4 regions of the Solibacillus daqui genome follow, and region 1 is predicted to be linked to each of the others. Evidence: riboswitches for the same ligand, from Rfam matches in the RefSeq annotation. Region 1 holds a riboswitch; each other region holds the start of a gene.
What was found. A riboswitch is a leader RNA that binds a small molecule or an ion and turns the genes downstream of it on or off. The one in region 1 is predicted to bind S-adenosylmethionine.
Positions count from the first base shown of each region.

Region 2: another riboswitch for S-adenosylmethionine. It lies ahead of O7776_RS15460 (methionine ABC transporter ATP-binding protein); the one in region 1 lies ahead of O7776_RS11855 (Na+/H+ antiporter NhaC family protein).
Region 3: another riboswitch for S-adenosylmethionine. It lies ahead of metK (methionine adenosyltransferase); the one in region 1 lies ahead of O7776_RS11855 (Na+/H+ antiporter NhaC family protein).
Region 4: another riboswitch for S-adenosylmethionine. It lies ahead of O7776_RS18105 (bifunctional homocysteine S-methyltransferase/methylenetetrahydrofolate reductase); the one in region 1 lies ahead of O7776_RS11855 (Na+/H+ antiporter NhaC family protein).

Region 1 covers NZ_CP114887.1:2,439,963-2,446,023, reverse strand. The annotation lists gene O7776_RS11875 (MarR family winged helix-turn-helix transcriptional regulator) at 1-174, shown strand, start outside; gene O7776_RS11870 (MFS transporter) at 185-1,369, shown strand; gene O7776_RS11865 (HIT family protein) at 1,458-1,859, shown strand; gene O7776_RS11860 (2Fe-2S iron-sulfur cluster-binding protein) at 1,935-2,270, opposite strand; gene O7776_RS11855 (Na+/H+ antiporter NhaC family protein) at 2,523-3,806, opposite strand; SAM riboswitch class I at 3,896-3,995, opposite strand; gene O7776_RS11850 (hypothetical protein) at 4,133-5,008, shown strand; gene O7776_RS11845 (GNAT family N-acetyltransferase) at 5,036-5,620, shown strand; gene O7776_RS11840 (Cof-type HAD-IIB family hydrolase) at 5,781-6,061, shown strand, end outside.
Region 2 covers NZ_CP114887.1:3,127,973-3,134,033, reverse strand. The annotation lists gene O7776_RS15485 (choice-of-anchor I family protein) at 1-1,408, opposite strand, end outside; gene O7776_RS15480 (arsenate reductase family protein) at 1,807-2,163, shown strand; gene gcvH (glycine cleavage system protein GcvH) at 2,244-2,624, shown strand; gene O7776_RS15470 (toprim domain-containing protein) at 2,696-3,016, shown strand; gene O7776_RS15465 (thioredoxin family protein) at 3,030-3,332, shown strand; SAM riboswitch class I at 3,394-3,496, shown strand; gene O7776_RS15460 (methionine ABC transporter ATP-binding protein) at 3,638-4,666, shown strand; gene O7776_RS15455 (methionine ABC transporter permease) at 4,659-5,327, shown strand; gene O7776_RS15450 (MetQ/NlpA family ABC transporter substrate-binding protein) at 5,581-6,061, shown strand, end outside.
Region 3 covers NZ_CP114887.1:3,047,864-3,053,924, forward strand. The annotation lists gene O7776_RS14865 (alanine/glycine:cation symporter family protein) at 1-281, opposite strand, end outside; gene O7776_RS14870 (alpha/beta hydrolase) at 411-1,217, opposite strand; gene O7776_RS14875 (gamma carbonic anhydrase) at 1,356-1,889, shown strand; gene metK (methionine adenosyltransferase) at 1,996-3,192, opposite strand; SAM riboswitch class I at 3,393-3,508, opposite strand; gene pckA (phosphoenolpyruvate carboxykinase (ATP)) at 3,719-5,305, shown strand; gene O7776_RS14890 (alpha/beta hydrolase family protein) at 5,426-6,061, opposite strand, start outside.
Region 4 covers NZ_CP114887.1:3,703,812-3,709,872, reverse strand. The annotation lists gene O7776_RS18115 (globin-coupled sensor protein) at 1-317, shown strand, start outside; gene hemG (protoporphyrinogen oxidase) at 466-1,851, shown strand; SAM riboswitch class I at 2,004-2,102, shown strand; gene O7776_RS18105 (bifunctional homocysteine S-methyltransferase/methylenetetrahydrofolate reductase) at 2,208-4,052, shown strand; gene metH (methionine synthase) at 4,045-6,061, shown strand, end outside.

The DNA.
Region 1 (6,061 bases):
CGCCGAAAAAAAGATATTTTGATTACTGAAATAGGGCGTCAAGTTTATGAAACATTGCAAACTCAAATAACACTATTTGAGCTAGAACTTGTAGAAGGATTCACAGAAGAAGAGTTGGCGATTACACAACGTACTCTCGAAACAGTTCGTGCACGTTTATTACAGAAAGAGTAGGTGATGGAGTTTGAATTCCAAAAAAGAACCATTATGGACGAGAAATTTTATAACAATCGCGATTGTAAACTTCATTATTATTATGATTTTCTACTTGTTAATCGTAACAATCGCACCGTATGCAGTTAAAGAGTTACACGCATCGACTGCACAAGCGGGACTCATTTCGGGGATTTATATTGTTGGTGCACTGATTGGACGATTATTTACTGGGCGTGTTATACAAAAAGTAGGTTCGAAAAAAATATTAATGATTGGCTTAGCGTTATTTGTATGTACACTACTCTTATACTTAATACCTGCTGGGATTTCCGCGCTATTAGTTATTCGTTTAGTAAACGGGATTGCAGTAGGGATTGCATCAACAGCTACAGGAACAATGATTGCGCAAATTTTACCTGAGACTCGAAAAGGTGAGGGTATTGGCTACTATAGTATGAGCTCGACTCTGGCAACAGCAATTGGACCGTTCGTTGGGTTAATGTTAGCGCAACATATTTCATATTTTGTTATATTCCTAATTTGTTGTGCATTGGGTGTTATCGCATTTTTAGCTGCACTAACAACTTCTATTGCGACTGCAAGCAAAAAAACAACAGCTTCAACGACAAAAGGCTTCCATATTGGGGATTTTATTGATTTAAAGGCTCTACCAATAGGTATTTTAATTATGCTATTTGCACTTGGCTATGCAGGGATTTTATCGTTTATTAATTTCTTTGCCGAAGAACGAGATGTTGTCTCAGCTTCGAGCTTATTTTTCTTTGTATATGCTGTAGCGCTCCTATTAACACGTCCATTTACAGGGCGTTTAATGGATGCAAAAGGGGCAAACATTATTATGTATCCAGGCATTGTGTTGTTTGCTGTCGGCTTACTTCTATTAAGTACCGCGCATTCATCATTTACATTGTTACTAGCAGGTGCAATTATTGGGATAGGTTACGGGAACGTTGCCTCTACATTCCAAGCGCTTGCAATTAAAGTGACATCTCCAGAAAATATGGGGTTAGCTACGTCAACATACTTCATTGGGCTTGATGTCGGGCTAGGTTTTGGTCCGTATTTGTTAGGATATTTAGAGCCGATCATTGGCTATGGTTCAATGTATTTCGGTTTAGGAATTTTCATTTTTGCTTTTTTAATTTTGTATTATATATTGCATGGTCGAAAAGATCATTTATATGTAGGGTAAATGATTTCGGTGTATGGAAGGGGAACTTTTCATATGCCGTTTTTAGTATGTTAAAATATAGGGGATTTTACTAATTGGAGGGGATCTAATGGACTGTGTGTTTTGTGAAGGAATAGAAGATCATCACGTGATACTTGAAACAGAAAACTATAAAGTGGTTTTTGATATTGATCCGATTCAAATAGGTCATTTGCTAATTATTTCAAAAGCACATTTCGAAACGATTTTAGAATTAAGTGAGGAGCTATTAGTTGAATTACTGGTAATTCAAAAACAACTGATTGCATTACTAGAAAAAGAATTTCATGTAGATGGGGTTAGTGTCATTCAAAATAACGGTAAAATCATGGATGAGGGCACTCATTTTCATGTGCACATTGTTCCACGATATCATGACGACCACTTTTGGGCTAACCAACAAGTTGTTGAACAGCCACTTTCGATTAATGAGTTAAAAAAGCAGTTAAAGCTATTGACACAAACAATTTAAATGAAAAGATACACGTGTTGAATAACCAAAATAGATAATCAACACGTGTGTAAGTAAAATTTGAAAAAACATTAATTAGTCTGCAGGCCTTGGACCAGCATCTTTGCCAGTGTTTTCTACAGTCATTATTGGGCGAATTGTAATATCTTTACTTACTGTTATTTGACAAGACAATCGCAAACAATCATCATATAAGAACTCGTCAACGGCTTTATTCGCAAAGGCTTTCTTTTCTTTTTGGGATACATCTAAGTAATCACCCGCCAAAATTTCTACTCGGCAAGTAGTGCAACGAGCATTCCCACCACATAGGTGAAGAATATTAACACCGTTATCTTCCAGTGCTAATACTAATTTTTTCCCTATTTCCACCTCAAATGTACCCTCATTAATGACACTTACGTAAGGCATTAGATATGACACTCCTCATAAAAATAGTATATTAAAAATATGCTTCCTTTTACTTATTCTCTAATTTGCCCTACTTAACACATAAATTGAACAATTAAATTTGTAGTGGAATCGTTAAAAGAGGATATTTGCAAAATCATAAAGGCATTAAAAAAAATTGTAGATATAATGGGCAGTGGGAATTATTAAATTTTTTGGAGATTTCGAAAAAAAAATCCACAAACAAGTTTTCACTCGTTTACGGACTTTACATTAAATCTGCTTTTTTGTCTTCGGATATCCAATTAAAATCGCAATCACGCCACATACTCCAACTAAAATAGAGTAATACGAGTATTGCATAATTAAAATAGGGGAAATGCCTGCAACACTAGCGGCAACTAAAAACTGTGCGCCGTATGGGATAATGCCCTGAACGACACAAGAGAAAATATCGATAATACTTGCAGATTTGCGCGGTTCAATCTGATACTGCTCCGCAATATTTTTTGCTAATGGGCCAGCAATCATAATAGCAATCGTATTATTCGCTGTTGAAAGGTCTGTTAAACTTACAAGACCCGCTATCGCAAATTGAGCTTCTTTTTTCGATTTGATTTTTCGTGTCACAATATGGACGATAAAATCAATCCCACCGTTATGTCGAATGACTTCAACCATCCCACCAATTAATATTGCTAAAAATGCCATTTCAAACATGGCACTCATACCAGTTCCAATCGCTTGTACGAATGACATAATGGAATAGCTCCCATCGATTAGACCAATTATTCCAGCTAAAATAATTCCACTAGCTAACACTGTGAATACATTAAAACCAATTAATGCAAATAAAATGACGAAGATATATGGCACTATTTTATACAATTCAAAGGTCGTATATTCCACTTCCGCCGATGCATTTAATGTAAATATTGCTAAAATAACACATGTAATAATCGCTGCAGGTAAAACGATGAAAAAGTTCACCTTAAATTTGTCCTTCATTTCCGCACCTTGCGAACGAACTGAGGCGATCGTCGTATCGGAAATGAACGATAAGTTATCCCCAAACATTGCACCACCAATAACTGTAGCCATTAAAAGTGGTATAGAAATATCTGTCTGCTCACCAATACCTAAACCGATCGGAGCTAGAGCCACAATTGTTCCAACAGAGGTACCCATCGCAAGTGATATAAAGCACGCGATAATAAATAAGCCGACGACTAGTAAGTTTTGTGGTAAAACTGATAAAGCAAAGTTCACTGTCGCTTCAATCGCACCCATACCTTTTGCCGTTTCAGAAAACGCACCAGCTAGTAAGAAAATTAATACCATTAGCATAACGTTCGGATTACCTGCACCCTGATTAAAAACATCAATTTTTTTCGATAACGTTTCTTTTCGATTCATTAAAATTGCAACAACACTAGAAATTGTGATGGCAACAATAACGGGGAAGGCATAAAAGTCATCAAGCACAATGCCTGAACCGATAAATAAAATTAAAAACACAACAAAAGGGATTAACGCCCATGGATTTCCTTTTTGCATTGCTACCTCCAATATAGTTCAAATCATATCGAATACATATAAAAAGCCCCTTCTTAAGTAAACAAGAAGAGGTATGAAATCATATACTCATCTTATCTATCAAGAAAAAATTCTTGCAGGATTTGGCATAGAAATTATTCCGCTGCCGAGACTTCAAAGGGCCCGTCCCTCCATCTCTCATGATAAGAAACTATTCATTTTTAATAAATAAGCTTTAGAATATACGAAAAATTACTATAAGTCAATTTGTTAGTTATTTCTCAATAATTGTTTTATTCAGAAATATCGTTTATTATTTGGATTATACTTCCAAGGGGGATAGGTAAATGAAAATAATACCAAGTGCCGAAAATTTAACGGCATGGATTGAAAATTATGTACCAAGAAGAGATCTATTTTTTATTAGCGGTGAACTTTATCATAAACAAATCGATTTTTCACAAGTACTTGTTATGCCGATTGAAGAGTTTTATACACATAGCACATACAGTCAAATTGATTTTACAAATAGCTATGAATACTGGAATATCAAGTATGTAAATTATGTAATCGTAGCAAATTGTCAGTGGATTGAGCAAATCCCGACTGAACAGAAACAAATGCTTTTACAAGCACAAGTGCAATGTGAGCGCGGATTAGTGGTGCCCGTATCCTTTATAGATAATTTAGAAGAAATTCCTAAAGATTATATACATAATAATCAAGTCGTTTTTCAGCGGGCAATGTGGGACACTTTGAGTTGGAAAACGAAAGAACAAATTTTAAAAACAATGGTTTCACAGTGGTGGGATAATGGGGAATGTGAACAAGCTCCTGCATCCTTGCCACAGCATTTAAAGCCTTTTACAAATGTATTTAGTCATCAGCAAGGAGCAAATTGCTTAGCTGCCGTCTTATATGCAATTTCTAATGGCAAACAGCAATGGATAATCCATGAATGGGTACATCAAAAAACGTTTTTAGAAAAATTAGCGTTAAGTCAATATGAAATAGTGGATAGTGAGGAACTGATTACAGGTGATGTTTTGGCTTGGCTTGATGACATAGGAACGATTCAGCATGCCGCTTATTATATTGGCGATAACCTATTTTTTAACAAGCATGGACAAACCATCTTTAATCCGTGGAAGCTACTAGCAACTGATGCTTTAGAAAAAGAATGGGGCTCATTAAAAAAAGTTACTTATAGAAAAATGGTTTGAAAATACACAGAATTGAAAGGAGAACTTATGATAATTCGTAACTATACAGAAAAAGACGAACAAGGGTGGCTTCGTTGCCGTATACTATCATTCTTAAATACGGCTTATTTTGACAATGTGCTCCAACTGAAAGAAACATACAAAAATGCAGCAATTGAGCTAGTCGCCGAAATCGACGGGCAAATCGTTGGGCTAATTGATGTAGAGTATGAAGCCACGCCAAAGACAGTATGCACGCAGCAAGATTCAATTGGAGGGATGATTTGGCATATTGCGGTACACCCTGATTTTCAGCGTCAAGGGATTGGAGAAGCGCTACTACATGCAGTGCAACAACAAGCAATGAAGTTACATATAGAGTATTTCGAAGCATGGACAAGAGACGATCCATGTGTGCAAAATTGGTATGAAAAAAATGACTTTGAAAAAACATCATCCTATTATCACGTGTATTTAGAAGGAAATGAAATGAAAAATTTGATGAACGCATCCGTTGATCAATTATACCCTGTCACAGCTTTTGCGCATTACACAGGGAAGAGTCTAGAGCTGTTTCAACATGTAAAGCGCAAACATGAATGTGTTTGCTATGTGAAAGTGATTAATCAATAATTTGAGAGGAAGATAGTATAAGAATTAATCGAGCGAACTGTTAGCAGTTTTGTGAGTTCGAGTTGCGCCACAAGTTTTTTAGTGGAGAAGATAATGATATACGATGAAATATTAAATTAAAATAGAATAGTAAGTGAATTATTGCTATTGGAGGGTTAATGTGAAGTACAAGATAATATTCTTTGATGTAGATGGAACCATTACAAATTATAAAGATGGGACTATTCCAGAAAGCACAAAAATGGCGATAAGGCAGCTAACAACAAGTGGGATGAAAGTGGTAGCAGCAACAGGTAGACCATTATCAATGTGTGGTGAAATAGCTGAACTAGGAGTAGACACATTTATTACGGCTAATGGAGCTTACGTAACACATCGAGGGACATGCATTCATAAAACAGTTTTACCTAGTGAAACGGTTAATAAATTTACCAAGTTTGC
Region 2 (6,061 bases), 690 kb from region 1:
GATCTGTAATGTTGTACATCATAATCCCACCGATACGCTCTAAACCAATGAATGCGAATACTTCGTCACCGATTTTACCAACTTTAACATCTTCAGGCTCAGGCCCTTTTTTACCGCTACGGTTATCAATCTTTACTTCATCATTCGTCGTATTGAAGTATTTAGGGTAAAGCTCGGCCGTTATTTTTTCAAAATCACTTCCGCTATCAAATACGATTTCCATTGTATCGGCATCAATGATTGAGAAAGAGCGTCCACCAAAAATATAGTCTTTTCCATCATCAAAGCCGTCATATTGCGTCGTATCATAATATACGATTTCGTTGCCATCTACTTCTTTTTCGTTTTCATTTAAATGGAATGAAGGTGTGTCTTCTTCTCCCCATTCACGACTGTCTCCCTCATTCGCAGTGACAATATAATTTTTACCGTTCGCGCTATACGTTGAAATCCCATCTGGCATATAAATGCCAAAGACATTCTCATTCTGAAGTTTTACGTCCTTATTTTTAAGTAGATCCAATTCATTTCCTTTTTCTTGATGGTCTTTAAATCCTAACCCATTTACTGAAATTACTTCGTTTGTTGTTAAGTCTATTTTTGCGATGGCATTGTTTTCTTGGAGTGAAACGTAAGCATATTTGCTATCTTCACTTACGACTACATATTCAGGCTCTAAATCTTCAGATGGTTTGGCATCTTTCTTTATAATTACTTGGTCTTTTACTAACTCGGCACGTTTTTCAGCACGATCAAATGCTTCAAATGTAATATTTTTAGTTGTCAAACCCGTAAAACCATTTGATACATCAATTACAGATACGGTACCTTGTGGGTCTTCAATTCCTTTTCCATAACCGTTACGAGGTTCCCCTTCGTTAGCAGTTAATACTTTTTTTCCATCTGGTGAGAATGTAATGTTATCAGGTTGTACCCCTATTTTTACGATACTTAATAGCTCTCCTTCACCAGTTAAAAATACGGCATAACCATCTTTTGTATAATCATCGGATTGGACTGCAGCAACTACAACGTTTTCATTAGGGGAAATGGCAATACTCGGTAGCCCCCCGTAAACGAAATCAGGATCGATAGTTTTAATTAATTCAGCAATGTCTACAGAAAAATCGGGTACTAAGTTCATTGCATTTGCTGAAGAATAATTCAGAGAGATTTTTTCTACTAATTTTGTATCACCGTTAATTAAATACATCGAATGATTGTGTTTGTTATAGGCAATAATTTCAGTCGTCCCACCATCAGGATTTTGAACGCCTGAATCATAATGAGCATCGACTGATAATTGATAATTTTGTACAGCTGCTTCCGTTGTTAAGCTCGGTGCCGCAATCAATGTTCCAGCCAACGCTAAAGCGAACATTGTTTTTGATGTAAAGTATTTACTCATTTTCCTACCGCCTTTTCTAGTTTTGTCTAGTTTAAGGTTGGATAGTTAATAGAATGTTAATTGTTTTCAAATTTTTGTAAAAACTAAAGTATGATTCAAAAAATGACTCATTTTACATTTTTAGAAAATTCTGTTTTATCTTCGTGTTTACTGGCATAGCCTTTTAAGCACTTAAACGTATCACATGGCTTTATCGCAGACATGCGATAGCTCACCAAAGTTATACAGAAGCTTATTAGAAAAACCAACCACATTTAATGACTAAAATCCATTTTTAAGGAGTAGGTTTGCTTCAAGTTCGAATAAAAGTAATCTTACTATTAATCGGATTTCGCTCGATTTGTTATTATATTTCGATTACAATAGAAAAAATTGAACTATACTAAGGGAGCGGAAAAATGACAATTCAATTTATTAACTATCCAAAATGTACAACCTGTAAAAAAGCACAAAAATGGTTAGATGAAAACGGTATTGCCTATGAAAATATTCACATCGTTGAACAAACGCCTTCTAAAGAACAGTTAAAGGCATATTATGAAGCAAGTGGTCTTCCCTTAAAGAAATTTTTTAACACATCAGGCATGAAGTACCGTGAGTTAGAGTTGAAAGACAAATTACCAACAATGTCTGAAGACGAGCAATTAGCACTATTAGCATCAGATGGCATGTTAATTAAACGTCCACTCGTAACAGATGGAAAAAAATTAACATTAGGATTTAAGGAGTCTGACTTCTTGGAAACTTGGAAATAACCGTTGAATATCATTGAATTTCCGAACGAAATATGGCAAAATGAACTTGAATATACTACATATTACTTGGAGGTTTTCTCATGAGCACACCAAAAGAATTAAGTTATACAAAAGAGCACGAGTGGATTAAAGTTGAAGGAAACAAAGCAACAATCGGTATTACAGACTTCGCACAATCTGAATTAGGCGACATCGTATTCGTTGAGCTACCAGAAGTAGGAGACGAAATTGCTAAAGATCAACCATTCGGTAGTGTGGAATCAGTAAAAACAGTTTCTGAACTTTACGCACCAGTGTCAGGTACAGTTGTTGCAGTAAATGAAGAATTATCAGATAACCCAGAATTCGTTAACGAATCTCCATACGGTACAGCTTGGATGATTACAGTTGAGCTTTCTAATGAAGCTGAAGTTGAAGAATTAATGGATGCAGATGCATACGCTGAATTAATCGAGCAATAATATTTAACGTCGAAACCTAGTATGTTTAGGTTTTGGCGTTTTTTGGTTATTAAACTATGGGAGGTGCTTTCATGGGAAAATGTATCATAGTAGAAGGACGTGCAGATAAGTTGAGAATCGAGCCAATTTTAGCAGAGAATGTGACAATTCTTTGTACGAATGGCACAATCAGTGAAGTCGATTTAATTGATTTATTAGAAGCTTACGAGCAAGATGATATTGTGACATTTTTTGACGCAGATAAAAATGGAGAAAAATTACGAAAGCTCATGAATCGGGTGTATCCAGAAGCGCAACAATTTATTATTCCGCAACAGTATAATGAAGTTGAAAAAACACCAACCGTTATATTACGCGATTTATTACAACAGGCAAAATTTTTAGTAAGATAGGAATGACATTACGATGGAACAATGGACAAGAAGCCAATGGGAGCAAAGTGTACAACAACATGAAAAAAGTGCACTTTTTATCTATACCCCTATGTGTGGGACATGTGATGTGGCCAAAAGAATTTTAAATGTAATTGAGGAATTACTACCAGATTTACCGATTGGAATGGCAAATATCAATTATTTAGAGAACCTCGCACAAGATCTGAAAATTGAAAGTGTTCCTTGCTTACTTGTTTCTAATAATGGACAATTACAGGAAAAAATTTATGCTTTTCAATCCGTACCATTTTTGTATGAAATATTAAAAAAGTAATTGACGAACAATTATTAGCATGATAAAGTAACATTCATACAAAACAAACTTAATAGCGTTACTCTTATAAAGAGAGGTGGAGGGAAGTGCCCTATGAAGCCCGGCAACCAGCAATTATTGCAAAGGTGCCAAGTCACACAAAGATTATCTTTGAAAGATGAGAGAACGGTTCAACGTATAAATTTGCGAAACCTTTCTACTTGTCGTGGTAGAAAGGTTTTTTGTTTGTTCTAAGAGGCGAATAAGTAAAAAAGCGATTATTGAACATAACGAACAGGTTATTTCAAGTTAAAGGAGTTCAAGCGATGATTGATATACAAAACATAACGAAAGTTTATAAAACAAAAAACGGCGATCTAACCGCCGTCAATGATGTAAACTTGTCGATTAATAAAGGTGAAATTTTCGGAATTATTGGATATAGTGGGGCCGGTAAAAGTACGATGATTCGCTTATTAAACGGTTTAGAAAAGCCAACAACTGGCTCGGTTATTGTCAATGGACAAGATATTGCGAAAGCGTCAGGTAATGAGTTACGTTCAGCTCGCCAAAAGATCAGCATGATTTTCCAACACTTTAATTTACTTTGGTCACGTACGGTTGAGGAAAACATTGCGTTCCCACTTGAAATTGCAGGTGTACCGAATGCCAAGCGTGCACAGCGCGTAGAGGAATTAATCGAACTAGTTGGTTTAAAGGGGCGCGGTAAAGCGTATCCGTCACAATTATCGGGTGGTCAAAAGCAGCGTGTCGGCATTGCCCGCGCATTAGCAAACAATCCAGAAGTATTACTTTGTGATGAAGCAACTTCTGCACTAGACCCAGAAACAACGGATTCGATTTTACAATTACTGCTAGACATTAACAAACAAATCGGGCTAACAATTGTTCTGATTACGCACGAAATGCACGTTATCCGTAAAATTTGTAACCGTGTCGCAGTTATGGAAGCTGGTAAAGTTGTAGAACAAGGGGATGTATTACAAGTGTTCCAACTTCCTCAAGCACCGATTACGAAAAACTTCGTATCGAAGGCTGCTGGTGAAACGCAAGAAACACAAGCATCGCTAGAGCAAATTTTAACGAACTATCCATCAGGAAAAATTGTGAAATTGACATTTGCTGGAGCTACAACAGAGCAACCGGTCATCTCCCAAATTATTAAGCAATTCGATGTTGTCATTAATATTGTGCATGGCAAAATTTCAACGACAACGGGCGGTTCACTTGGTACATTGTTTGTCCACATTGATGGCGACAAGCAGCAAATACAAAAGGCACTCCAATTTTTAAAACAGCATGAAATACAAATGGAGGTGATTGAGCATGATTAATCAATTATTTCCAAATGTGAATTGGGACAAAATGCTCGAAGCCACATACGAAACATTGTATATGACAACAGTCGCAACGGCAGTGACATTCGTATTGGGTATTTTAATCGGGATTGTTTTATTTTTAACAAGCGACAATCAACTATGGGCTAATAAAATCGTCCACTTTTTAACGGGATCTATCGTTAATATTTTCCGTTCGATACCGTTTATCGTGCTAATCATTTTATTAATTCCTTTCACGAAGTTTTTACTTGGAACAATTCGTGGTGCTAATGCAGCATTACCGGCTTTAATTATTGGGGCCGCACCGTTTTATGCGCGCATGGTATTAATTGCGCTACGTGAAATTGATAAAGGTGTTATCGAAGCGGCTCGTTCAATGGGTGCGAAAACGTCAACAATCATTTGGAAAGTATTAATTCCAGAAAGCTTACCGGCGCTTATTTCTGGGATTACAGTAACAGCGGTAGCACTTGTAGGGTATACAGCGATGGCTGGTATTATCGGTGCAGGTGGTCTTGGAAACTTAGCCTTCCTTGATGGTTTCTCTCGTAATCGTACAGACGTTACATTTATGGCGACCATTATTATTTTAATCATTGTATTTATTATTCAAATTATTGGTGATAGCATTACAACAAAAATTGATAAACGATAGTTAGTGGCAATTACGCCGTAATTATATAGCCAATACTTATCGAACAAGCATCTCTTAACTTGATGACTCAAGTTAAGCCCCCGGCGGATGTCACAGATTTTTAGAGGAATTTTTCGAGCAAACTCGAAAAAATCTGGACGCATCTACGCCGAGGCGTAAATGATTAAGAGGTGCCTCTGTATAGTGAATATCCAGAATATAAAAAATGTTCGAAAAGTTTAGGTGAGAAAAATATAGAATAGAGGAAAAAATGATGAAAAAATTATTATCTTCAGTAGCATTAGGTGCTTCAATCCTTGCTCTAGCAGCATGTGGGACAGACGAAAAATCAACAACAGGCAGCGATACAACAGCAGAGCCAACAACATTAGTGGTAGGTGCTTCAAACACACCTCACGCCGCAATTTTAGAACAAGTTCAACCAATTTTAGAAAAACAAGGTATCGAATTACAAATCGAACCTTATCAAGATTATGTATTACCAAACCAAGACTTAGAATCTGGTGATTTAGATGCCAACTACTTCCAACATATTCCGTATTTTGAAGGTCAAAAAGCAGAATTTAACTATGACTTCGCAAATGCTGGTGGTATTCACATTGAGCCAATCGGTATTTACTCTAAAAAATATGCATCTTTAGAAGAGCTTCCTGAAGGCGCAACAATTCTATTATCAAACTCTGTAGCTGACCATGGCCGTATGCTTTCATTACTTGAAGCACAAGGTTTAATCA
Region 3 (6,061 bases), 610 kb from region 1:
ACCGCACCAGGACCACCAAATGCAATTGCTGAAGCTGTCCCGATAATATTACCTGTACCTACACGTCCTGATAATGCAATCGACATCGCTTGGAATGACGATACACCCGCGTCTGACTTTTCCCCTTTAAACATCAGAGTGAACATATCGCCAATAAGTCGAACTTGAGCGAATTTTGTTAGAATCGAGAAAAATAACCCGACAATTAAAATACCGTAAATCATTACTGGGCCCCATAAAATATTATTGGCCCACCCTACAAACTCATTAATAAATCCCATAAGTTTCCCCCTTGTTGGCATAGTGTATTATTTTAAAGTTTAGTATATTACAAATATTCTAAAATTTCGATATATTTTTTCTTAAAATTTTAAAAGCCTAGTAAAATGGAGTCTCTACTAGGCTTTTCCTTATTCAATAATATATCCCAAATCGCGCAAAGCGTTGTTTATAAAGTCTACACTATATCTAAAAACTTCCTCTCGTTCTAGCTCAAAGTATAAGCTATGCATACACCCTTTCCACTGTTTAAATTGGAATTCTGAGTGTCCCGTTTGTTCATAAGCCCATTTTTTTGTTGCTTGAACATCGGTAATTTTATCATTTTCACCCGTCATCACTAATAGGGGAACATTAGGTAATTTAAATTCTGGATCACGTATGGTACGTGTTACTTGCTGCCAATCACGATACCATTTCACTGTCACTGTATTATTTAATGGCAAATATTCTTTTAGCTCCATTAACACATCCGTGTTACGTGTAAAATGTTGTAACGTCAACTCATGCTTCAGCTTTACATTAGACGTAATAACACTAAAGCTAGATAGCGCATTGGATAATTTTCCTGGAGTTAATTTTAAATTTAGCCACGGTGAAGTTAATATGATTCCAGCACAATCAAGTTTTTTCTTTTGAAGTACATACGTTGCAATCGTGGCACCTAAACCATGCCCAACTACAAATAATGGTAAATTATATTCTAATGCTACTTTAAATAATAATTTCGTATATTTATAATATCCTTCGAAATCTTCATCATGATATCTTGCAAATTTCTCTTGCTCCCCATGTCCAGGTAAATCTCCCATTACAACATGAAAGCCCGCACTTCTAAACTTTTCAATTAACCATGCGTACCAGCGATGCTGTTCATAAACACTATGAAGAATGACGATTACTGCTTTCGGTTGCTGTTCTGTTTCCCATTTCCACATGGTCAAACCACTCTTTCATTCAAATTTCTATTTTCTATCATACATTGTGCCTCAAATAAATGCTAATTGAAAATTTCCCTCTATCTGTTACGATAATAACAGCACATACTATTTTATATAAGAATCGAGGAATTGCACATGATTTATCCTTACAAAGACAAATCACCTAACATTCATCCTAGCGCGTTTGTTGCGGATTATGCAACAATAACAGGCGATGTAACAATTGGGGCTGAGTCAACTATTTGGTTCAATACTGTAATTCGCGGTGACGTCAACAAAACCGTAATTGGTGAACGTGTTAGTATCCAAGATTTATCTTGTCTACACCAAAGCCCTGCTTATCCATTAATTGTTGAAGATGAAGTAACAGTAGGTCATCAAGTTACGCTACATAGTTGTACAATAAAAAAACGCGCACTTGTCGGTATGGGTTCCATCATTTTAGATGGGGCTGAAATTGGTGAAGGGGCGTTCATTGGTGCAGGTAGCCTTGTCCCTCCAGGAAAGGTAATTCCACCAAACTGCTTGGCAATGGGGCGTCCAGCAAAAGTTGTACGTGAACTTACAGAAGAAGACCGCGCGGACATGGATCGAATCATCCGCGAATACGTTGAAAAAGGGCAATATTATAAATCTTTACAAAACACTCAAGCAAATAAGAGCGTTTAAAATTATACAGTTCCTTCCTATTGTATTGGTCTAAATTTTTCGAGTACCGAAAAAAGCAAATAGAGCCATTATTAGCATGTTACTAATAATGGCTCCATTTTTAATTTTATAAACCTGCTTTTTCTTTTAACAATTGTGCTTTGTCTGTATTTTCCCAAGGCACATTTAAGTCTGTACGACCAAAGTGACCATAAGCAGCTGTTTGCTTATAAATTGGACGACGTAGGTCTAACATTTTAATGATACCTGCAGGACGTAAGTCGAATAATTCACGTACCCATTCAACCATTTGAGATTCTGCTACTTTACCAGTACCGAATGTATCAATCGCGATTGATACAGGTTGTGCTACCCCGATTGCATACGCTAATTGCACTTCTGCGCGATCTGCTAAACCGGCCGCTACGATATTTTTAGCCACATAACGTGCTGCATAGGCTGCAGAACGGTCTACTTTTGTCGCATCTTTACCAGAGAATGCACCACCACCATGACGTGCATAACCACCATAAGTGTCCACGATAATTTTACGACCTGTTAAACCAGCATCCCCTTTAGGACCACCGATTACGAAACGGCCCGTCGGATTGATGAAGTACTTTGTAGCTTCGTCTAATAATTCTGCCGGAACAACTGATGCAATAACATGTGCCTTCATGTCCGCTTGAATTTGCTCTAATGTTGCTTCTTCATCATGCTGTGTAGAAATTACGATTGTATCGACACGAACAGGTACGTTGTTTTCATCATACTCAATTGTTACTTGTGTTTTACCGTCTGGACGTAAGTATGCAAGCTGACCAGATTTACGCACTTCCGATAATCGACGCGCTAATTTATGCGCTAATGAAATTGGCATAGGCATAAGTTCTGGCGTTTCGTTACATGCATAACCGAACATTAAGCCTTGGTCACCTGCACCGATTGCTTCTAACTCGTCCTCTGACATTGAACCTTCACGTGCTTCTAACGCTTGGTCTACACCTTGTGCAATGTCAGGAGATTGCTCACCTACTGCTACAAGTACTGCTAAGTTTTCGGCATCAAAGCCATATTTACCACGCGTGTAGCCGATCTCTGCTACAGTGTCACGGATAATCCCTTTCATATCTACGTATGTTGATGTTGTAATTTCACCAGATACTAATACTAATCCTGTAGTAACTGTTGTTTCACATGCTACACGTGCATTTGGATCTGCTGCTAAAATTGCATCTAAAATTGCATCTGAAATTTGATCACAAATTTTGTCTGGATGTCCTTCCGTTACACTTTCTGATGTAAACAGTCGACGATTTGCCATGTTTATTTCCTCCTAAAAAACCTTACAAGTATTTTTGACGGTACTCATTACGCCCATGTTCAGCTTCTTTGCTTTATCAACACGAGTTATTCGAAAGGTATTTCAAGGAAACTTCCCTTTATAAATTAAAAAAACCTTCCGCTCTGATCTGCGCAATAGTGCACAGCGAGGAAAGGGTTACGTTCGTTCATTACCTTTCACTCTTATCGTTCAAGGAAAAATCCTTGCATCAGATTGGCACCAACGCATGTCGTGAATGTTCATGCAGGTTGCCGGGTTTCATAGGGCCTGACCCTCCACCAGCTCGGGATAAGAGTATCCGTTCAATTAAACATCTTACGTAAAAAAGCTTTTACTGTCAATTAAATTTGTCTTATTTCATGCAGTTTTTAAACAGATAAAATTTCCTAAAAAAATAATACATAATTAGTATAGATTATTATAATCAATGTGTTATACTATTTTTGAATTAACAAATAACTCCCCTACACAAGGGAATAATATAAAAAAGGATGGTATTTAATAGATGAATTCGGTAGAAATTGCTAACGAGCTGAAAGAACTTTTAAATGGGGAAAACATTCAAACTCAATTATCAGTTCCACAATTAGTTGAAAAAGCTACATCACGTGGAGAAGCAATGTTAACTGTAGAGGGCGCATTACGTGCCGAAACAGGTAAATATACTGGTCGTTCTCCTAAAGATAAATATATTGTTGAAGAAGAATCTTCAAAAAATAAAATCGACTGGGGCAAAGTAAACCGTCCAATCTCAGCAGATGTTTTCGATAATCTTTATGTAAAAGTAATCAAGTACTTAAAAGAGCGCGATGAATTATTCGTATTCAACGGCTATGCAGGTGCAGATAAAGCTTCTCAATTATCTATTAAAGTAATTAATGAATACGCTTGGCATAACCTATTCTGTCATCAATTATTCATCCGTCCTACTGCAGAAGAATTAGCTACTCACATTGCTGACTTCACAATCGTATCTGCTCCAAACTTCAAAGCAGATCCAAAAGTAGATGGAACGGATTCTGAAACATTTATCATTACATCACTTGAAAAGAAAATCATTCTTATCGGTGGTACAGAATATGCTGGAGAAATGAAAAAATCTATCTTCGGTATTATGAACTACTTATTACCAGAACAAGATATTTTCCCAATGCACTGTTCAGCAAACGTTGGTGAAACTGGGGACGTATCATTATTCTTCGGTTTATCAGGTACTGGTAAAACAACTTTATCAGCAGACGCTGACCGTAAATTAATCGGGGATGACGAGCATGGTTGGTCTGACAACGGCGTATTTAATATCGAAGGTGGTTGCTACGCTAAAACAGCAAACCTTTCTCCTGAAAACGAACCAGAAATTTATGCAGCAATCAAATTTGGTTCGGTTTTAGAAAACGTAGTAGTAGATGCACATACACGTGTAAGTGACTACAGCGACCTTTCATTAACTGAAAACACACGTGTAGCGTACCCAATCGACTACATCGAAAATATTGCAGTACCATCAGTGGCAGGACACCCAAATACGATCATCTTTTTAACTGCAGATGCATTTGGCGTATTACCTCCAATCTCTAAATTAACAAAAGAGCAAGCAATGTATCACTTCTTAAGCGGCTTCACTTCGAAGTTAGCAGGTACAGAGCGCGGTGTTACTGAACCAGAGCCAGTATTCTCTACATGCTTCGGCTCACCATTCTTACCATTACCTGCAACAGTTTACGCTGAGCAATTAGGTAAAAAAATCGACGAGCACGGTTCTCAAGTATTCTTAGTAAATACTGGTTGGACTGGTGGCGAATACGGTGTTGGTAGCCGTATGAAGCTTTCTTTCACTCGTACAATGGTACGTGCAGCAATCGAAGGAAAACTAAACAATGTGGAAACAACTCAAGATGCCGTATTCGGATTAAATATCCCAGTTGCTGTTGAAGGTGTTCCAACTGAAGTGTTAAACCCTCGCGATGCATGGTCTGACAAAGCAGCTTACGATAAAAAAGCATCTGAGCTTGCAGACTTATTCAAAAACAACTTCACAAAATTCGTAAACGTAGACGAAGCAATTGTGAAAAAAGGCGGTCCTTTAGCATAATTCGCTAAATCAATACGACATAATGTTTAACTTTGGAGTGCATTTTCAGAGCTCCTCCCTAATTTGGGTAAACATCAAATAAATGTATATCATATTAGAAAAAGGATGTTACGCACAGGTCTAATGCGTAACATCCTTTTTCGATTTCATCCAACCACATAATTTTTGTACGGTTATCCGATTTAATTTAGGTGGGTAATGATGTTTTAAGCCATAAGAAAACCACGTTTCAACTGACTTCCCTTCCCCTTTTAAATACAGCTCGAGCTGATAGGCATGCTCAATATCGACATGTTGGTCTTCTGTACCATGAATAATTAACACAGGTGCATGAATTTGTGCAACATCATATAACGCTGTACGATCCTCATAGTTTTCAGGTACTTTATTTGGTGTACCACCTACGATACGTTTTAAGCCTCTGCGCATATCAACACGCTCCCAATACGTAGCAGTCGCATCTGATACACCCGCCCACGTTACAAGTGATTTTACTTCATCACTTAATATTGCGGTCCATAATGCCATTAAACCTCCGCGTGAAAATCCGAAAACATTCACTTGCTGAACATCAATAAATTGCTTTAGTACCGCAATAGCACTAATCGCATCATAGCGATCGTCACCAGCAAACTCATCCTTCCCTTCACCACCACGATTTCCACGATAATACGGTGCAAAGACAACGAATCCATGTTGGGCAAATTGTGCGATACGCGCAGGGCGTACCATGCCAATCGATTGTAAACCTCCGCG
Region 4 (6,061 bases), 1.3 Mb from region 1:
TTTCAGAGCAAACAAAAGAATCGGCAATTAATGTAGAAGCATTATTACAAAATACAAATATTCGTACAACTAAGCTTCAAAAATCTCTGGAAGAAATTAAGTTAGCGGTAATTGTTGGTGAAGAAAGTATGCACAATACAGAAATACAATTTAATGCAATTGTGGAATCAATGGATGCGACAAAAACGCAAAATAATTTAGTAGAACATGAAGTAAAAAAAATTGGTGATGTTATTTTAGAACTAGGTAGTGCCTTTGATGAAGTAACTTACGCAGCGGATGCGTTAGCAAATGTCTCGCAATCATTAGAAAAGTAAAAATTAGCGCATGTTAAAGCAACTCTTTAATATGCGTTTTTTTTATTGATTTATATACAAATTTGTAATATCCGTCAGTCCAATTTTTCACTAAAAGAGCTTATACTTAAATAAGAACAAGAGCGCGAATTAATAGGAGAGAATGAATATGAAAACAGTAGTAGTGGTAGGTGGCGGAATCACAGGCTTAACGACGTTGCATTATTTGAAAAAACAGCTTGCTGAAAATAATGTAAGAGCGCGTTTAGTATTAGTTGAAAAAAATCCGTATTTAGGTGGGAAAATACATTCGGAGCACAAAGGTGGCTTCATTATGGAAACGGGGGCTGATTCTATTGTGGCACGTCACCCTGGAGTATTAGAACTTGTTCAAGAACTTGATTTTGAACATGAACTTGTGTACAACGAAACCGGAATTTCATACATTCATACGAATAACGAGCTACACGCGATTCCTGCCGGTTCGACATTTGGCATTCCCATGAGTGTGGAGTCATTAATGGCAAGTACGCTCATTTCAGAAGAAGGAAAGCAACGGTCGCTTGAGGATTTACAGTTGCCGAATACCAATTTCACAAAAGAAAGCTCAATAGGTGAATTTTTAGAGTACTTTTTAGGTGAAGAAATAGTGCACAATCAAATTGCCCCTGTATTAGCTGGTGTTTATTCGGGAGACTTATATCAACTTAGCTTGAATTCAACATTGCCATACTTAGTCGATTACAAAAACAAATATGGTTCGATTATTAAAGGCTTTGAAGCAAATAAAGAGCAATTTGACAAAGCTGCAAATAAAAAATTTATTTCTTTTAAATCAGGCTTATCGGCAATAATTGATCGTTTAGAGCAAACACTGACAGAAGTAGAATTCAAGAAAAACACAGCAATTCAAGCAATCCATAAGCGCGGTGAACAATATGATGTAGTGCTAGCTAACGAAACAATTGTAGCTGATTTCGTTGTTCTAGCAACGCCAAATGAAACGGTTCGAGCGGTTTTACAAGACGCTGTGATTAACCAACAACTTGAAAAATTCACGAATGCTTCTGCACTAACGATGTATGTAGGCTTTGATGTTGCAGATAGCGTACTCCCGGCAGATGGCACCGGTTTTATCGTTTCGCATCATTCCGATTTAATATGTAATGCTTCAACATGGACAAGTCGTAAATGGAAGCACACATCGGCACAAGGAAATTTACTTGTTCGTCTCTTTTATAAGAACATTAACCCGCGCTACGAAGAATTAGCGGTGATGACAGATGAAGAGCTGACACAAGTTGCGCTAGAGGACATTAAGCTAAGTCTTGGTATTGAAGCCGAGCCGACAGTTGTGAATGTGACAAAATGGATCGACAAAATGCCACGTTATGATTTAGCGCATAACGAAGCACTCAGTGTTGTTGTAAAAGAATTAGCGCTTCGTTATCCAAATGTGTTACTAGCAGGATGCTCGTATTTTGGTGTGGGCATTGGCGCATGTATCCAAAACGGTAAAAAAACAGCCGAACAAATTAGTGCGCAGATTGTATAAATAATCACAGCCTATTAAAAAGTGATTATAAACCCGATTCTTTACAAAGAAAACGTTTGCAATGTAGGAAGTTATACTTTATTTGCATAAAGGGTTGACGTTCGTGTGTGATAACGGTATGATTCACTTAATTATCTGAAAAATTCATAAAATTCTTATCAAGAGAAGTAGAGGGAACTGGCCCGATGAAGCTTCAGCAACCAACAAAAGTCAGGTGCTAAATCCAGATGGCAAATGCCAGAAGATGAGAAGGGAACTAAGTTCGTCATGATTGAAGCCTTCTTTTTTATTTAAAAAAGAAGGCTTTTTTGTATCACTAAAATACTGAAAATACTGTGAATAATGGAGTGAAAGCAATGGGTTTACTTGAAGATTTAAAAATAAAGGTGCTAACAGCAGACGGTGCGATTGGCACATTATTATATTCATATGGATTAGATTATTGTCATGAGGAAATGAATATTGCACGTCCTGAAATTATTGAAAAAATTCATAGTGAATATATCGCGGCTGGCGCAGACATTATTCAAACAAATACGTATGGTGCCAATGCTATTAAACTAGCACGTTACGGCTATGATGGGCGTGTTAAAGAATTTAATGAAGCTGCACTAGCAATTGCCAAGCGCGCGGCAGCACCAGGAGGACAGTATGTGCTTGCAACAATTGGTGGAATTCGAGGGATTCGTAAAAGCGATGCTACCTTGGAAGAAATTTTAACAACATTTAAAGAACAGGCTGAGGTGCTATTAGCTGGTGAACCAGATGGCTTTTTACTAGAAACGTATTATGACTTTGAAGAATTATCGCTTTGTGTACATGCATTGCGCGAGCTAACAGACCTTCCGATTATTGCGCAAGTAACAATGCAAGAAGCGGGCGTATTGCAGAATGGTATGTCATTCAATGAGGCGCTACATGATTTAGAAAGATTAGGTGCAGATATTGTTGGAAGCAACTGTCGTCTTGGTCCATTCCATACAATTCAAGCATTTGAGCAAGTAAGCCTACCAAAGAATGCTTATTTATCCGCTTATCCGAATGCTTCACTTTTAGATGTAGAAGATGGGCGTGTTGTCTATGAATCGGAAACGGATTATTTTGCGCGTGCCGCTGAAGAATTAGTGAATCAAGGTGTGCGTTTAATTGGCGGTTGCTGTGGAACAACACCAAAGCATATTGCGGCTGCGAAAAAACGTTTAGCGAATTTAAGTCCGATTGAAGAAAAGGCCGAAACAAAGGGGCGTACAGAATTTGTCCGTGTAGCAGAGCCTCGCAAGCATGAACCACTACATGAAAAAGCAAAGCGAGAGCGTTCAGTAATTGTAGAGTTAGACACGCCACGTCATTTAGAAATCGAAGGCTTTGTTGAAGGTGCAAAAAAGCTATCGGAGGCAGGCGCAGATGTTGTAATGATGGCCGATAATTCGCTCGCATCACCACGAATTAGTAATATTGCGATGGCAGCGATTTTAAAGGAACACGGTGTCCGTTCATTACCACATTTAACATGTCGTGACCGTAACTTAATTGGTCTCCAGTCACATTTAATGGGACTCGATGCGTTAGAGTTACATGACATTTTAGTTGTAACAGGTGACCCAACAAAGGTAGGGGATTTCCCAGGGGCAACAAGTGTGTACGATGTGTCGTCAATGGAGCTCATTTCACTGATTAAGCAACTAAATGAAGGTGGATCATTTACCGGGAAATCTTTACGAAAACAAGCGAATTTTTCTGTAGCAGCGGCATTTAATCCAAATGTTCGTGTGTTAGACCGTGCAGTTCAGCGCTTAGAGAAAAAAATTGAGCATGGTGCAGATTATTTCATTTCGCAGCCGGTCTATACAAAAGAAAAAATTATCGAAATCTATGAGGCAACAAAGCATTTAGAAACGCCGATTTATATTGGGATTATGCCCCTGACATCATCCCGAAGTGCCGAATTTTTACATCATGAAGTACCGGGTATTAAGCTGTCTGACGAAGTATTAGCACGTATGGCGGCATGTGGTAACGATAAAGAATCAGCAACAAAAGAGGGCCTAGCAATTGCAAAAGAGCTACTTGAAACAGCGTGTCAGTATTTCAATGGGATTTATTTAATTACTCCGTTTTTACGTTATGATATGACGTTGGAGTTAATGGAGCATGTAAAACAGTATGACGCGAAACATAAAGGAGAAAAATCACATGTCTAAACATCCAATTCATGAGCAATTACAAAATAGAATAATAATCATCGATGGTGCCATGGGGACGATGCTACAGGCTGAAAACTTAACATATGAAGATTTCGGTGGCGAGGAATTAGATGGCTGTAACGAAAACTTAGTCATCACACGTCCAGATGTATTGAAAAAGGTACACCTTGCTTATTTAGAAGCTGGGGCAGATATTATTTGTACGAATACATTTGGTGGTACACCGCTTGTACTAAACGAATATGATTTAGGACACAAAGCCGTTGAAATTAATACACGCGCCGTGGAACTTGCATTAGAGGCAGCGCGTGAATTTTCGACACCGGAATGGCCGCGTTTTGTTGCAGGTGCAATCGGACCAACAACAAAAACGCTATCAGTAACAGGCGGTATTACATTTGATGAACTGGAAGAAAACTTCTATGTACAAGCAAAAACACTAATTGAAGCAGGTTCAGATTTATTACTACTTGAAACATCACAAGATATGTTAAACGTAAAGGCTGGAACAATTGCTATTCATCGTGCGTTTACCGAATTAGGGAAAGAGCTTCCGGTTATGATTTCGGGAACAATTGAGCCGATGGGAACAACATTGGCCGGTCAATCTATTGAAGCATTTTATATTTCAATTGAACATATTAAGCCGCTATCAGTGGGCTTAAACTGTGCGACAGGTCCAGAATTTATGACGGATCATATTCGTTCATTAGCCGAGCTTTCAAATGGCTATATTAGCTGTTATCCGAATGCTGGACTTCCAGATGAAGAAGGCTGCTACCACGAAACACCAGATTCTTTATCGAAAAAGCTACAAGGCTTTGCGGAAAAAGGCTGGTTAAATATTGTAGGGGGCTGCTGTGGGACAACACCGGCACATATTGCCGCAATTCGAGAGGCGGTAGCGAATTATGCACCACGTAAGCCACAAGAGTCGACACATGGTCATGTCGTTTCAGGCATTGAGCCACTGCAATACGATGAATCGATGCGTCCATTATTTATCGGCGAACGCACAAACGTAATTGGTTCACGCAAATTTAAAAACTTAATTATTGATGGTAAATTTGAAGAAGCGGCTGAAATTGCCCGTGCACAAGTGAAAAATGGTGCGCATGTTATTGATATTTGTTTAGCCAACCCAGACCGCGATGAAGTAGAGGATATGAAAAACTTCATGCATGAAGTTGTGAAAAAAGTAAAAGTACCGCTCGTAATTGACTCAACGGACGAGAAGGTAATGGAAGAGGCACTGAAGTTTTCACAGGGGAAAGCAATTATTAACTCCATTAACTTAGAAGACGGTGAAGAACGCTTTGATGCGGTTATGCCGCTTGTAAAAAAATATGGCGCAGCGCTTGTTGTTGGAACAATCGATGAAATTGGGATGGCGGTTACACGCGAGAAAAAACTTGAAGTCGCACAGCGTTCTTATAAATTGTTAATGGAAAAATGGGGCATGTCACCAGAGGATATTATTTTCGATCCACTGATGTTCCCGGTTGGTACAGGGGATGAGCAGTATATCGGTGCTGCGGAAGAAACAATCGAAGGCATTCGTCTCATTAAAGAAAACTTACCGGGCTGTTTAACGGTCCTTGGTGTAAGTAATGTATCATTCGGTTTACCACCAGTTGGCCGTGAAGTGTTAAATGCGGTGTATTTGTATCACTGTACACAAGCAGGCTTAGATTATGCGATAGTTAATACAGAAAAATTAGAGCGTTATGCATCCATTCCAGAAGAGGAAATTAAATTAGCAAACGATTTAATTTTCAATACAAACGATGAAACATTAGCAGTATTTACCGACTTTTATCGTGATAAAAAGAAAGACGCGGTCGTGAAAGAATTACCGACAACGGTTGAAGAACGTCTCGCATACTACATTTTAGAAGGTACAAAAGAAGGGCTGATTGAAGATTTAGATGCTGCACGTCAAACATTTGATACACCTCTTGATATTATTAATGGACCACTAATGGCAGGAATGGCCGAAGTTGGAC